One region of the Aquaspirillum sp. LM1 genome, then DNA from elsewhere that is predicted to be linked to it. Evidence: predicted binding sites of a transcription regulator. Region 1 holds the regulator's gene; each other region holds the start of a gene.

Region 1 (5,304 bases):
TATGTGCACGACCATCTGGTGCACTTTTATCACCTGCACGCGCTGGACTGGGTGGACGTGGTGTCGGCGCTGAAGGCTGACGCCAAAAAAACCAGCGAACTGGCGCAAAGCATTTCCAGCTGGCCGAACTCCAGCCCCGGTTACTTTCACGACCTGCAAATGCGGCTGAAAAAGTTTGTCGAATCCGGCCAGCTTGGCCCGTTCCGCAATGGCTACTGGGGCCATCCGGCCTACAAGCTGCCACCGGAAGCCAACCTGATGGCGGTGGCGCACTATCTGGAAGCGCTGGATTTCCAGAAGGAAATCGTCAAGATTCACGCCATTTTTGGCGGCAAGAACCCCCATCCGAACTGGCTGGTGGGCGGCATGCCGTGTGCCATCAATCTGGATGGCGTGGGGGCGGTGGGCGCGGTGAATATGGAGCGGCTGAACCTGGTCAAGGACATCATCGACCGCTCGATTGCCTTCTGCGAACAGGTGTATGTACCTGATCTGATTGCCATTGCCGGTTTTTACAAGGATTGGTCCAAGATCGGCGGCGGCCTGGCCAGCCAGAGCCTGCTGTCCTACGGCGACTTCCCCAGCATTGCCAACGATTACAGCGAAAAAAGCCTGTTGCTGCCGCGTGGTGCCATCATCAATGGCAAGCTCACCGAAGTGCACCCGGTGGATCTCACCGCGCCGGAAGAAATTCAGGAGTTCGTCACTCACTCCTGGTACAGCTACGGCGACGACAGCAAGGGCCTGCACCCGTGGGATGGCCGCACCGAGCCAAAATTCGAGCTGGGCAAGGGCCACAAGGGCACCAAGACCAAGATCGAACAGCTGGACGAATCGGCCAAGTATTCGTGGATCAAGTCGCCGCGCTGGAAGGGCCACGCCATGGAAGTGGGCCCGCTGGCCCGCTACGTGATTGGCTATATGCAGAACAAGCCGGAATTCAAGGAGCCGGTGGACGCGCTGCTGAAAAAGCTGGATGCGCCGGTGGAAGCCTTGTTCTCCACCCTGGGTCGCACCGCCGCCCGGGGTCTGGAAAGCGTGTGGGCCGCGCACGAAATGCGCCGCAACTACGACGAGCTGATTGCCAACCTGAAGGCAGGCGACACTGCCACCGCCAATATCGAAAAATGGGAGCCGTCCACCTGGCCCAAGCAGGTGAAGGGCGTGGGCTTTACCGAAGCGCCGCGCGGCGCGCTGGGCCATTGGCTGAAAATCGATAACACCCGCATCGACAGCTACCAGTGCATCGTGCCCACCACCTGGAACGCCGGCCCGCGTGACAACAAGGGCCAGATTGGTGCCTACGAAGCCAGCCTGATGAACACCCAGCTGGCCAAGCCGGATGAGCCGCTGGAAATCCTGCGCACCCTGCACAGCTTCGACCCCTGCCTGGCCTGCTCGACGCATGTCATGAGCCCGGAAGGTGAAGAGCTGGTGCGCGTGGCTGTGCGCTAACCCGGAGGATGGCAAATGAAAACCTATGGTTTTGATGGCGACGCACCCGCGCAGGCGGGCCGGCGCAAGGTCACCTCGGTGTATGTGTACGAAGCGCCGCTGCGCTTGTGGCACTGGGTCACCGTGCTGTGCATCATCGTGCTGTCGGTCACTGGCTACCTGATTGGCAAGCCACTGCCCAGCGTGCCGGGTGAGGCAACCTTCAACTATGTGATGGGCTATATCCGTTTTGCCCACTTTACCGCCGGTTATATTCTGGCTGTGGGGTTGGTCGGACGGCTGTACTGGGCGCTGGTGGGCAACCACCACGCCCGGGAAATCATCCTGGTGCCGGTGTGGGACAAACAGTGGTGGAAAGAATTTCTCTTTGAAATCCGCTGGTATCTGTTTCTGGAGCGCTATCCGAAAAAGTACATCGGCCACAACCCGGTGGGCCAGATTGCCATGGCCAGCTTTTTGTGGATTACCCTGTTCATGTGCGTGACCGGTTTTGCCCTGTACGGCGAAGGCACCGGTGCCGGCAGCTGGGCGCACAGCATGTTTGGCTGGGTGATTGGCGCGTTTGGCAGCAGCCTGGACGTGCACAACTGGCACCGGCTGGCCATGTGGGGAATTGTGCTGTTTGTGATGGTGCATGTGTACGCCGCCATCCGCGAGGACATCATGTCCAAGCAGAGCATGATTTCCACCATGGTCAGCGGTTTCCGCATGTTCAAGGACTGAGGACGCACGATGAACGCGCCCCTGCCCTCCCTCGCCCGCTGGCCCGCGTTTGGCGGCAACCGCGCCCCCTTGCATCCGGGGCGCTTTCTCGCCACCCGCATCCTGGCCCCGCTGGGCCTGAGCCAGCTGGCGGCGGCGCAGGCGCTGGGCATGTCGCGCCGTCGGCTGAACGAAATGATCCATGGCCGTCGCGCCATCACCCCGGACACCGCCTTGCGGCTGGCCGCGTGTTTTGGCGTGGACGCCGGCTTCTGGCTGCATTTGCAGGCGGATTGGGATTTGTATACGGCCCGTCGCCAGCTGACTCCGCATAAAAACAGCCTGGAAGCGGCTTAGTGCGGTATTCGCGCAGGCAGACGTCTTGTGTCTCTTGCCCCGGCATCTGCTGGGGCAATTTTTTGCCGTGCGAACCATTGCCCATGCGGGCCCCCGGCGTAGCGGCGTGTAGCCGGCTGGCCGGGCGTGGCGATGCCAGTGCTACCCTGCCGCCTGCACCGCCATCGCCAGCGCCCGACCGCTTAGCCAGGCGTCTTCAATCCGTGTACCCAGGCACCAGTCACCGCACAGCCCCAGGCCAATATCCGCTGCGTAGACCTGTCCCAGTGTCAGCGGATTGGCCGCCTGCCCATACAGCCAGCGGTGGGCGCTGCGGCGGCTGACCTCCACTTCGACATCCACCAGGTCAGCAAATGCAGCGTGCAGCAATGCGGCCACCTGCTCGGCGCGGGTGTCCAGTTGCTGCTGCGACCAGGCCGGGGTGGCGTGAATCACCCAGCCTTCACGGCCCGTGCGTCCTGGCTTGCTGGTATTGCGCGCCAGCCAGCGAATCGGGCCGTGCTCCACCCAGGCGGCGTCAATTGGCAGCGGCAGGCGGTCTGGCAGTTCCAGCATGGCCGCCCAGCATGGCTCCATCGCCACGCTGGCAGCCAGCGCCTGCAGTTCCGGGGCTGGGCCAAGCAGGGCCGCAGCCTGCGCGGGCGGGACAGCCAGCAGCACCTGGCGGGCCAGCCAGGCGGGCTGGTCGTCGGCAAAGCTGAGCTGCCAGCCTTGTTCCTGGCGCTGCAATGCCACCAGCCGCTGCCCCAGCGCAACGTCCAGACCATCGGCCAGGCTGCGGCACAGGCTGCTCATGCCTGGTTGCGGCACATAACGCTGTTCCGGATAGGCGGGTGTCTGGCCCTCTGCACGCCACTGCACCACCTGGCCGGTCCAGGCGGCGCAGCGGCCATCTACCAGCCAGCGCGCCACTTCGGCGATAAAGTCGGGGTGGCGGGCGGTAAAATATTGCGCGCCGTGGTCGATGGCAAACTGCTCGCCACGCCGGGTGGCCATGCGCCCACCCATGCCCTTGCTTTTGTCAAACAGCTGCACCTGATAGCCGGCGGCGGCCAGCTGGCGGGCGCAGGTCACCCCGGCCAGACCTGCGCCAATCACGGCAATGTCGGTATGAAAGGCCAACATGCGCATGCTCCTGAAGATGGCTTGAGCGGGCCATTGTGCGCGTTCGGCGTATTTTTGTATAGGACAAACAGGCAAATGGAGCCGAACAAAACCCCCGCGCCAGGCGGGGGTGAGTGTGTCCAGCCAGCGATGGCGTCAGCGCAGCAGGCTACATGGCATGGGCGTGGCTTTGCTGGCTGCCCGAGCAGCCAGAAATCAGCGCCTTGAGCGCTGCCGGCTGAATCAGCTGGATATGCTTGTGCTCGACAGTGATCCAGCCATTGGCCTGAAAGCGCGACAGCGTGCGGCTGACGGTTTCCAGTTTCAGCCCGAGGAAGGAGCCGATTTCTTCCCGGCTCATGCGCAGGATGAAATCATTGGCGGCAAAGCCCCGGGTGGAAAAACGCAGCGACAGGTTGAGCAGGAACGCCGCCAGCCGCTCTTCGGCCTTCATGTTGCCCAATAACAACATCACCGACTGATCGCGGACAATTTCGCGGCTCATCAAACGGAAAAAATGATGTTGTAAACTGGGAATGTCACGGCCAAGGCTTTCCATCCGCGAAAACGGCAGCTCGCACACTTCACTGTCTTCCAGCGCAATGCTGTCGCAGCCGTGGGCGTTGGCCGAGATGCCGTCCAGGCCCAGCAGCTCGCCAGACATGTGAAAGCCAGTCACCTGTTCGCGGCCATCATGGCTGCCCACACAGGTTTTGAAAAAGCCGGTACGCACGGCAAATACCGACTTAAAGCCTTCTCCTGCACGGAACAGGTATTCGCCGCGCTTGAGCCGGCGCGACTGGCGGATCACCGCATCCAGCTGCGACATTTCTTCGCGGCTCAGGCCGATGGGCAGGCAAAGCTCGCGCAAACTGCAATTCGAGCAGGACACCTTAAGGGTGTGAATCGGGATATTGGTATGTTCAACCATGGTATTTCGCATGAACGGTGACCTGAGCTTGATGCATGTCAAACCATACTTAACAGGTTTGTTGCAAAGTTTGCAACCTGCCCAAGGAATTTTCTGATGACTGCAACAACTGCTATGCTGGCGCCGACTCGTTGTGAGTTTGACCGCGCCTTGATTGAAAAACTCGACGGCTATGGCCCGCGCTACACGTCGTACCCGACGGCAGACAGGTTTCATACCGGTTTTACCGAGCGTGATTATCGGCATTGGCTACAACAGAGGCAAATTGGCGCAAGCGCCTGGCCGTTGTCCCTGTATGTGCATCTGCCTTTCTGTAATACCGTGTGTTACTACTGCGCCTGTAACAAGGTCATCACCAAAGACCGCTCAAAAGCAGACATCTACCTCGATTATCTCGAAAAAGAGCTGACTTTGCACGCAGAAGCGTTAGGTGACGGCGTGCGCGAGGTGGCGCAGTTGCATTTTGGTGGCGGCACGCCCACTTTTTTGAACGACGCCCAGCTTACCCGGCTGATGGCGGCGATTCGTCAGCACTTTCATTTGCAGACCGGCGGCGAGTTCTCCATCGAAATCGACCCGCGCAAGGTCAGCGCCGACACCGTGCGCCTGCTGGCCAGCCTGGGCTTCAACCGCATGTCGGTGGGCGTGCAGGATTTCGACCCCGCCGTGCAGGCGGCAGTCAACCGCATCCAGAGCGAGGCAGAAACCCGGCTGGTGATCGACACCGCCCGCGCTGCCGGCTTTAAATCGGTCAG
Region 2 (5,304 bases), 1.2 Mb from region 1:
CACTCCGCCGACTGCGTTTTCCAGCACGGCCTTGATGCTTTGGGCTGTAGCCTTGATGATGGCCCACTTGGGTTTTGGCGAAGCAGCCTGCGCCTGCAAAGTCGCCAGATCTGCTTGCAACTCCTCGCGCGCCTCAGCCTCAATGTGTTCTTGCTGGATGGCTTCGCGCAGCACTTCAATCAAGGCCGATAGCGCTGCGGTGTCACCACCGGTCTGTGTTTGGGTTTGCTGTGAGCCATTCGACCCGATCTGGATTTGGGAGCCGCTCACGTCCCCAAAGTGGTAATGCTGTTCTTGCACGGTTTGCTTCTCCTGTGGAGTGAATGTCATGCCTTCGCCGAGGACGCCTTTGACCTCCAGATCAAGCGCCCATTCGAGCACTCGGGTTTTCACTTGCTCGAGGATGCCCTGCTGCTGTATGTCAGAGAGTACGCGTACAGGGTGCATACGGAAGCCATATTTCTCGTACGCCCGCTGCGTAAATCTCTCGTCAATGCTAGTGGGAACAGAGTAGATGGTGATTTTGTCCTGCGCACAACGCATCAGTTGTGACACTGAGTCTCTAACCGCAAAGTTAGAGAACAGCTCAATCATCTCTGGTGAAGTAGGAAACTGAATTAAGTTACCTTTCTCGTCCAGTCCCATAAACCTTGCTCGCACCCGCCGATACTCAGGCACATCATCCGATTTGTACCCCTTCAGCTCACTGCTAATCCAATCGGTCAGCTCAGACACGCCCAGACGTTGCGCAACAACCAATGCCCGGCGCAACACATCACTGGGCAACGTTGACGACTCCATCGCTGCATTCACTAATTCAGGGACAAGGGCAGGCATTTTTCCTCTACGCTCCGTGCGGTCAGTCATATTGCCAGCACATGATTATCCGTCATTCTGGCGGCAGCCGCCGCGTTTTAGGGATACGCTGAAAAAATCGTCATTCCCGCGAAGGCGGGAATCCAGGGTGTTGATTTTGCTGGGTTTTGCTTTTGGCAAACACGATTTTTCTGAATAAATCAGCGCGTCCTTAGCGCTCATCTTCCTGATTTATTGGCGCACAGCAAAAAAACCGCCCAAATGCCCCCGTCACCGGACACTTTCCGCCACTCTCCCCCACAAAGTTCCCCACCCCGCCCGCCGGCCTGAAAACCATTGATTCGGATCAATGATGGCGGTTTGCCGGCCAGAGGATGATGTCCGCATTCCTTCTTTCGTAGCGTGGTGGAGCAGACAACAATGAGACACACCCTGAACCCCTTGGTCCGCAGTCTGGCATGGGCGATGCCATTGATGGCGGCGGCGTCGCTGGCGGTGGCGGCGGATGGCAAATCGGTGAGCCAGGCGGACATGGCTTATCAGGCAGGCGGCTCGCCGCTGGCCAAAGAAGCCATGCACCAGAACATCAATCCGAAAGCGCCGCCGATGACGGCGGTCGAGTTCGAGCGCGCCAAGCAAATCTACTTTGAGCGCTGCGCCGGCTGTCACGGCGTGCTGCGCAAGGGGGCCACCGGCAAGGCGCTGACCCCAGACATCACCCTGGGCAAGGGCACCGATTACCTGAAGGTGTTCATCGCCTACGGCAGCCCGGCTGGCATGCCCAACTGGCAGACGTCCGGCGAGATGAGTGAGCAGGATGTAGACTTGATGGCGCGCTACATCCAGCAAGAACCGCCTACTCCGCCGGAATTCTCGCTGGCCGATATCGAGAAATCGCGCAAAGTGTATGTGCCGGTGGACAAACGTCCGACCAAAAAGATGAACAACTACAACCTGGACAATCTGTTCTCGGTCACCCTGCGCGACAGCGGCGAAGTGGCGCTGATTGACGGCGACAGCAAGCAGATCATCAATATTGTCAAAACCGGCTACGCCGTGCATATCTCGCGGCTGTCCAAATCCGGGCGCTATCTGTACGTGATTGGCCGCGATGCGCGGCTGAACCTGATTGACCTGTGGCTGCCCACGCCGGACAACGTGGCTGAGGTCAAGGTGGGGCTGGAAGCGCGCTCGGTGGAAACCTCCAAGTACAAGGGCTTTGAAGACAAGATCGCCGTGGCCGGCACCTACTGGCCGCCGCAGTTTGTCATCATGGACGGCGACACGCTCAAGCCACGCAAAGTGGTGTCCACCCGAGGCATGACGGTGGATAACGAATACCACCCGGAACCACGCGTGGCCTCGATTGTGGCCAGCCATTACCGCCCGGAGTTTGTGATCAATGCCAAGGAAACCGGCAAGATCATGATGGTGGATTATTCCGACCTGAACAACCTGAAAACCACCACCATTGATTCGGCCAAGTTCCTGCACGATGGCGGCTTTGACAGCACCGGGCGTTACTTCCTGGTGGCGGCCAATGCCTCCAACAAGATCGCCGTGGTGGACACCAAGGAAGACAAACTGGCCGCGCTGGTGGACGTGGGCAAGACCCCGCACCCAGGGCGTGGCGCTAACTTTGTCCACCCAAAATACGGCCCGGTATGGGCCACCAGCCATCTGGGGGCCGAAGACATCACCCTGATCGGCACCGACCCGGTGAAACACAAGCAGCAGGCATGGAAGGCAGTGGAAGTGCTCAAGGGCCAGGGCGGCGGTTCGCTGTTTATCAAAACCCACCCGAAATCGAAAAACCTGTGGGTGGACACTCCGCTGAACCCGGACGCCAAGATGAGCCAGAGCGTGGCGGTGTTTGACATCAATAACCTGAACAAGCCGCCGCAGATTGTCGATGTGGCCGCCTGCGCCCAGCTGGGCGACGGTGCCAAGCGCGTGGTGCAGCCGGAATACAACAAGGCCGGCACTGAAGTGTGGTTCTCGGTGTGGAGCGCCAAGGACAAGGAATCGGCCATTGTGGTGGTGGACGACAAAACCCGTCAGTGCAAGCAGGTAATCAAGGACAAGCGCCTGATTACTCCCACCGGCAAGTTCAACGTGTTCAACACCCAGCACGACGTGTATTGACCTGACTGCGCCGCCCTGGCGGGCGGCGCGCCTGACTGGAGAGTGTCATGCGTATTTTTTCCCTGTCCTTGCTGGCCGCCCTGGCCAGCGCCGCCAGCCTGCCGGCGCTGGCTTCGGCTGATCTGGCCAAGCAGCACAACTGCCTGTCCTGTCACAGCGTGGACAAAAAAGTGGTCGGCCCCTCGTATAAAGACATCGCCGCCAAGTACAAAGGCCAATCGGTCGAAGCCGCATTGATCGACAAAATCAAGCACGGCAGCAAGGGCGTGTACGGCCCCATCCCGATGCCGGCCAACGCCAATGTGCCGGACGCCGACGTCAAGACCTTGGTGAAATGGATTCTGGCGCAATGAACTGGCGCGCGCTGGCCGTGCTGGGCCTAGCCCTGGCCAGCGCCGCCCACGCCGCCGAGCTGGCCCCGGCGCGCGCGGCGGCGCTTACCCACATGCTGCATCAGGAATGCGGTGCCTGCCACGGCCTGCGCCTGACCGGCGGGCTGGGCAGCCCGCTGACCGCCAGCGCGCTGGCCGACAAACCCGCCAACAGCCTGGTGGCCACCATTCTGGACGGTCGCCCCGGCAGCGCCATGCCGCCGTGGCGACCGTTTGTCAGCGCCGACGAAGCGCGCTGGCTGGTTGAACAACTGCAACAAGGACGCCTGCCATGATCGCCCGACTGCTTTCCATCCTGAGCGCCGCGCTCTGCCTGTGGCTGGTCGCCTGCACCAGCGCGCCGCTACGCGGCACCGGCGATCTGGGCGTGGTGATCGAACGCGCACGCGGCAGCGTGCAGATTGTCGAGCAACGCGCCATGCGCAGCCTGGGCCGAGTGGACGGCCTGGGCGATTTATCGCACGCCTCGGTAGTGTTCTCGCGCGATGGCCGCTACGCCTATGTGTTTGGCCGCGACGGCGGCTTAAGCCAGGTGGATTTGCTCAGCCAGCGGCTGGTCAAGCGGGTGATGCAGGCCGGCAACAGCATCGGCGGGGCGATTTCCAGCGACGGCCGGATTGTCGCCGCACAAAATTATCAGCCCGGTGGGGTGAAGCTGTTTGACGCCGACACGCTGGAACTGCTGGCCGAGGTGAGCACCGGTGGCTCAAAAGTGGTAGGCCTGGCCGACCTGCCCGGCAACCGCTTTGCCTTCAGCTTATTTGAAGCCGGCGAAATCTGGCTGATCGACGCCCGCCAGCCGCGCACGCCACAGGTCACCCGCTACCCGAACATTGGCCGCCAGCCCTACGACGGCCTGGCCAGCCAGGATGGCCGCCACTATCTGGCCGGTCTGTACGGCGAAGACGGCCTGGCGCTGCTGGACACCTGGCAGCCCGAGCGCGGCGTGCGCCGCATTCTGGATGGCTACGGGCGCGGGCAAGCCGCGCTGCCGGTGTACAAAATGCCGCACCTGCGCGGCTGGAGCCTGGCCGGCGACTACGCGTTTTTGCCGGCCATCGGCCACCACCAGGTGCTGATCACCGACCGGCGCAGCTGGCAGGAAGCCACCCGCGTGCCGGTGTACGGCCAGCCGGTGTTTGTCATGGCCGAGCCGGGCGGACGGCGGGTATGGGTGAACTTTGCCTTTCCGCATAACGACACCGTGCAGGTGATCGACGTGCCCAGCCGGCACATCGTCGCCACCCTGAAACCTGGCCGCGCCATCCTGCACATGGAATTCACCGCCCGTGGCGACGCGGTATGGCTGTCCAGCCGCGACGACAACCGCCTGACCGTGATCGACACCGCCACGCTGAACACCGTAGCCGAACTGCACGCCGAACAACCCTCGGGGATTTTTTTCACCTGGCGCGCGCAACGGATGGGGATGTGATGGGGAGCCACAGCGTGTGCTGGCCGGCACTTCGCCGAGATGCCTGGACGCCCGCCTGTGCAGAAAGGGTGGGGATGGGGGTGACGGGTGTCGGTGCATGGTGGATACCCATGGCACATTTGGTACACACAAGCGCTGAGATTTTTCGGAGTTCGCCATGAACGCACTCGCTTCCCATGCCTTGCCGCTGGCCTTGCTGGATCGCCATCAGCGTGATTTTCCGTTGTGTCCTCGCCCCTACGCCGAGCTGGCCGGGCAATGCGGCGAGCAGGAAAACGATGTAATGGCGGCGTTATGCCGCGCTCAACAAGCCGGAGTGCTGGCGCGCATTGGCGCGGTGTTTGCCCCCAATACCGTGGCGGCCAGCACGCTGGCGGCGCTGGCCGTGCCACCCGACCGGCTGGCGGCTGTCGCCGCGCAGGTGAGCGCACGGCGCGCGATCAGCCACAACTACCAGCGCAGCCACGCCTACAACCTGTGGTTTGTCGCCAGTGCTGCCGACCGCGCCGCGCTGGA
Region 3 (5,304 bases), 1.3 Mb from region 1:
GCCAGCGATCTGCCGGCGGCGCGGGCCTTTTGGCAGCAAGCGGGCGAGCGTTACGCCCAGGCGCTGGCGATCAAGCCGGACATGTATGATGCGGCCAACAACTGGGGCTGGGTACTGGCACAGGAAGCCCAAGCGCTGGCGGCCAGCGATCTGCCGGCGGCGCAGGCCTTGTGGCGGCAAACGGGTGAACGCTACGCCCAGGCGCTGGCGATCAAGCCGGACTATCATGATGCGGCCAACAACTGGGGCGCTGCACTGGCACAGGAAGCCCAAGCGCTGGCGGCCAGCGATCTGCCGGCGGCGCAGGCCTTGTGGCGGCAAACGGGTGAACGCTACGCCCAGGCGCTGGCGATCAAGCCGGACTATCATGATGCGGCCAACAACTGGGGCATTGCGCTGCATCATGAAGCCCAAGCACTGGCGGCCAGCGATCTGCCGGCAGCGCGGGCTTTTTGGCAGCAAGCGGGCGAGCGCTACGCCCAGGCGCTGGCGATCAAGCCGGACATGCATGAGGCGGCCTACAACTGGAGCGTTGCGCTGTTGCACGAACATCACGCCATCCATCACGAGCACCCAGACGAGGCGGTCGCATTGCTGCGCCAGGCGAAAACGCTGTTGCAGCAAGCCGAGTCCCAGTATCCCGGCAAAGCCGCCTACAATCTGGCCTGTGTCGCCGCATGCCAGCACCACCCCGCCGACGCCATCCGCTGGCTGCGCACTTGCCAGGCACACGGCACTTTGCCGACTGAAGACCATCTACGCACTGACGCCGCTCTCGACCCTATCCGCGACACCCCGGAGTTCACCACCTGGTGGGCAGAATCTTTCGCGGCCATGTAACGCAGATAGCGGCAAACGATGCCACGACGCATCCGCTGCCGGCATTGGCCTGGTCTGGCACCACGCTGGCACTGGGGGCAAGGGTTTCCGCCTGAGTTGGGGGCTGCTACGTTGAGCCTGGTTTTCTGCCAATACGTCCCCTTCTGGCTTGGCCAATCTCAAACAATCGATCAATTGAGACTTCTCACCCCGGTCACCTTATAATCTGTCCGCTGTGTTGATACACGTCAACGCACCTCCCGGCCACGACGGCCACACTTGCGACTTCCTTTTTGAGCCAGATTGCCACCATGACCGAGCACGCTTTTCCTCCCCTGATTATCAAAGGCCACACCCTGCAGCCCATCGTGCAAGGGGGGATGGGCGTTGGCGTGTCGGCGCATCGTCTGGCTGGCACGGTGGCGCGGCTGGGCGGGGTGGGGACGATTGCCAGTGTCGATTTGCGCCATCTGCACGCTGATCTGGTGGAAGAGTCGGCCAAGTTTACCCAGCAGGCCGATTACGACCGGCTGAACCTGATTGCGCTGGACCGCGAAGTCAAGCTGGCGCTGGCGCTGGCCGAGGGTCACGGCATGGTGTCGGTGAATGTGATGAAGGCGGTGGATTCCCACGCCGCTTACGTGCGCCAGGCGTGCGAATCTGGCGCGCAGGCCATTACCATGGGTGCTGGCCTGCCGCTGGATTTGCCGGAAATGGTGCAGGGCTACCCGGATGTGGCGCTGCTGCCCATTTTGTCCGAAGCGCGCGGCATCAGCATTGTGATCAAGCGCTGGATGAAGAAAAACCGCCTGCCCGACGCCATTGTGATCGAGCATCCCAAGTACGCGGGTGGCCATCTGGGCGCGGCAAAAAAAGAAGACATCGACCACGAGCGTTTCGAGTTCAGCCGGGTGCTGGAAGAAACCTTCGAGCTGTTCAAAACCCTGGGGCTGGAACGGGAAAAGATTCCGCTGATCGTGGCCGGCGGGGTGAACAGCTATGAAAAGGTGAAAACCTATCTGGGCTGGGGCGCGGCGGCGGTGCAGGTGGGTACGGCGTTTGCCGTGACCGAAGAAGGCGACGCCCACCCCAACTTCAAAAAGGTGCTGGCTGACGCCAAGCCGGAAGACATTGTCGAATTTATGAGCGTGGCCGGCCTGCCGGCACGCGGGGTGATGACGCCGTTCCTGAAAAGCTACCTCAAGCGTGAAACCATTTTGCAGGCCAACGCCAAAGCCGACCCCAAGCGCTGTACCCAGGGGCTGGATTGCCTGAGTGTGTGCGGGCTGCGCGATGGCTTGTCCAAGGTGGGGCAGTTTTGCATTGACTTGAAGCTGTCGTCGGCGTTTCGCGGCGAAGTGGGCAAGGGGCTGTTTTTCCGGGGCTCGGAAACCCTGCCGTTTGGCCCGGCCATTCGCAGCGTGAAAGAATTGATGGATTACCTGCTGACCGGGGTGAAGCCGGCCAATCTGGCCAGCGCCTGACCTGAACCACGGGGCCGCCGTGATGCTGGCTGGCCCCCACTCCTCCACAAGCGTCTGGCCGTGGGCAGTTGTTTAATTTATTAAACATGGCTGCACGCCCAGCCGCTTTGCTTTATGCTCCTTCCCATGACCTTTGTAAGCTGCAACCCGGCCACTGGTGCCGTGTTTTTTACCCGCCCGGCCTGGACGCCGGCGCAACTTGACCACCATCTCGACGCCCTGCGTGCCGCCCAGCTGCACTGGCGGCGTCAGTCGGTGGCGGTGCGCTGTGCCACGCTGCTGGCGTTGAGCCAGCAGCTGCTGGCCCACCGCGACGAGCTGGCCAGGCTGATTTCCAGCGAGGTGGGCAAGCTGATTGGCGAGTGCCAGGCCGAGGTGGAAAAATCCGCCAAGCTGTGCCACTACTATGCCGAGCTGGCCCCGCAACTGCTGGCCGCGCAGGAAATCCCCACCCTGGCCAGCCGCTCTGGTGTCAGCTTCGAGCCGCTGGGGCTGGTGCTGGCGGTGATGCCGTGGAACTACCCGGTGTGGCAGGTGCTGCGGTTTGCCGTACCGGCGCTGGCGGCGGGCAATGGCTGTCTGGTCAAGCCGGCTCCCTCGGTGCCGCAAACCAGCCAGCGCCTGCTGGAGCTGGTGCGCGAAGCGGGCATCGACGCGCTGGACATGGCCTGGATCGACACCCCGCTGGTGGAGCACGCCATTATCCGCTGCGACGCCGTGGCGTTTACCGGCTCCACCCGCACCGGCAGCCGGATGGCCGAGCTGGCCGGGCGGCATATCAAGAAAAGCGTGCTGGAGCTGGGCGGCAGCAATCCGTGCATTGTGCTGGCCGATGCCGATATTGCCCTGGCCGCCGAAGAAGCCGCCCATTCGCGTTTTCGCGATGCTGGCCAGTCGTGCAACGCCGCCAAGCGGATGATTGTGGTGCCGGATATTGCCGAGGCGTTCCTGCAGGCGTTTCTGGCCGCCGCCCGCCGCCAGCAACCCGGCAACCCGCTGGACCCCGACACCACCCTGGCCCCGCTGGCCCGCGCCGATCTGCGCACCGCGCTGCACGAACAGGTGTGCGACGCCGTGGCGCACGGTGCGCGTTGCCTGCTGGGCGGCGAACTGCCAGACGGGCCGGGGTTTTTCTACCCGGCCACCGTGCTGGACCAGGTGACCCCGGCATGCCGGGTGTGGCGCGAAGAAACCTTTGGCCCGGTGGCCACCGTGCTGCGCGCCCAATCCGACGCCGACGCCATCCGCCTGGCCAACGATACCCCGTTTGGCCTGGGGGCCAGCCTGTACAGCGCCGACCTCGACCGCGCCCAGGCACTGGCCGCCGAGCTGGAAGTGGGCAGTGTGTTCATCAACCGCCATACCAGCTCGGATTTGCGCCTGCCGTTTGGCGGAGTGAAGGCGTCGGGCTATGGCCGCGAGTTGTCCGAGTTTGGCTTGTATGAGTTCGTCAACGTTAAAACCTACTGGCAGCGCTGAAGAGACACTGAAAAAATCGTTATTCCCGCGAAGGCAGGAATCCAGAGGGTTGATTTTGCTGGGTTTTGCTTTTGGCAGAAACGATTTTTCTGAATAAATCCGCGTTTTCCTAAGCATACGCTGAAAAAATCGTCATTCCCGCGAAGGCGGGAATCCAGGGGGTTGATTTTGCTGGGTTTTGCTTTTGGCAAAAACGATTTTTCTGAATAAATCCGCCCGTCCCCAAGCGCTCGCCCACGGGCGCTGTCATCTTCTGGTGACTTCTTCGCGCTACACTGCCGGGTATTCCCTCCGCTGTTCCAGGACTCCAAACCATGCGCCTGACCCCTGTTCTTGCCTCCCTGTTTGCCCTCTGCGCCCCGGTGTGGGCCGGCCTGCCCGCTGCTCAGCCCGGCGACGCCGCGCTAAGCCGGATTGACCGTCATGTGGTGACCGTGCCGCCTCAGGCGTTTGTGGCGCTGGGCAAGGTATGCGCCGGACAACACACCGCGCTGCCGCAGGCGTTTCCACACGGCTTTCCACTGGGCATCGGCTCCGGGCTGCGTCTGCTCAAGCAGGACGCCAAAGGGCTGACCCTGCTGACGCTGACCGACCGGGGGCCAAATGGCGATGTGCCGGCTGGGCTGGGCAAAAACGGCAAAACCTTTGCCGTGCCGGACTACACCCCGCAGGCGGCGTACTTGCGCGTGGATGCCAAAGGGACCCGGCTGACCGCTGTGCAGCCATTTCGCCACCCCAATGGCGCGCTGATTACCGGGCTGCCGCTGCCGGCTGGCATGGTGGGCTCCACCGGCGAGCAGGCGGTGAATGCCTGCCTGGAGCCGCTGGCCGGCGATCCTGGCGGGCTGGACCCGGAAGGCATTGACCTCGACGCCGAAGGCAAGTGGTGGATCAGCGACGAGTATGGCCCGTTTCTGGCGCGGATTGAACCGAAAACCGGACAGTTGATCGACCTGGCCGCACCCGGTGCCGGCCTGCCAGACATCATTCAGTATCGTCAGCCCAACCGGGGCTTTGAAGGCGTGGCGGTGGCCGACGGCAAGGTGTACGCCATGGTGCAAAGCACGCTGGATGACATTCCCGACCCGGCCCGGCCTGACGACAAGCAGGCGCGCAGCAAGCGCCACGATGCCCGCTTTTTGCGTCTGGTGGAATACGACCCGCGCAGCCGCACCAGCCGCACCTTTGCCTACCCGCACGACGTGGCCGAACGCCGCCCCGACAACGGTGCCGATGGCGCTTATGCCAAGTCGGGCGACGCCAAGATTGGCGATCTGGTGGCGCTGGGCCAGGGCCGCTTTGCCCTGATTGAACAGGGCAAGGGGGCCAACAAGGTGATGCGCAACGTGCTGTACACCCTGGACATCAGCCGGGCCACGCCGATTGATGCGCTGACGGTGGACGGCAAGCCGCTGGAGTTTGCCAGCGACCGCGCCCAACTGCGCGCCGCCGGGGTGCGGATGATCGAGAAAACCCGCTTGCTGGACCTGCACGACTACGGCTGGCAGGCCGAAAAAGCCGA

What was found. The regulator FNR, encoded in region 1, switches genes on or off when oxygen is low (the NO sensors DNR and NnrR bind a similar motif). The targets are predictions, from matches to a motif close to TTGATNNNNATCAA.
Region 2: a site for FNR is predicted at 1,153-1,166, ahead of BXU06_RS11075 (nitrite reductase). Genes of this name have one in related genera too.
Region 3: a site for FNR is predicted at 1,058-1,071, ahead of BXU06_RS11610 (nitronate monooxygenase family protein). Genes of this name have one in related genera too.

Annotation. Positions count from the first base shown of each region.
Region 1 is NZ_CP019509.1:1,391,481-1,396,784, forward strand. It holds gene BXU06_RS05985 (nickel-dependent hydrogenase large subunit) at 1-1,455, shown strand, start outside; gene cybH (Ni/Fe-hydrogenase, b-type cytochrome subunit) at 1,471-2,178, shown strand; gene BXU06_RS05995 (HigA family addiction module antitoxin) at 2,188-2,514, shown strand; gene BXU06_RS06000 (NAD(P)/FAD-dependent oxidoreductase) at 2,656-3,639, opposite strand; gene fnr (fumarate/nitrate reduction transcriptional regulator Fnr) at 3,788-4,549, opposite strand; gene hemN (oxygen-independent coproporphyrinogen III oxidase) at 4,646-5,304, shown strand, end outside.
Region 2 is NZ_CP019509.1:2,586,863-2,592,166, forward strand. It holds gene BXU06_RS11070 (hypothetical protein) at 1-837, opposite strand, end outside; gene BXU06_RS11075 (nitrite reductase) at 1,237-2,961, shown strand; gene BXU06_RS11080 (c-type cytochrome) at 3,009-3,314, shown strand; gene BXU06_RS11085 (cytochrome c) at 3,311-3,628, shown strand; gene BXU06_RS11090 (cytochrome D1 domain-containing protein) at 3,625-4,788, shown strand; gene BXU06_RS11095 (Lrp/AsnC family transcriptional regulator) at 4,946-5,304, shown strand, end outside.
Region 3 is NZ_CP019509.1:2,702,217-2,707,520, reverse strand. It holds gene BXU06_RS11615 (hypothetical protein) at 1-840, shown strand, start outside; gene BXU06_RS11610 (nitronate monooxygenase family protein) at 1,131-2,303, shown strand; gene BXU06_RS11605 (aldehyde dehydrogenase family protein) at 2,430-3,782, shown strand; gene BXU06_RS11600 (esterase-like activity of phytase family protein) at 4,097-5,304, shown strand, end outside.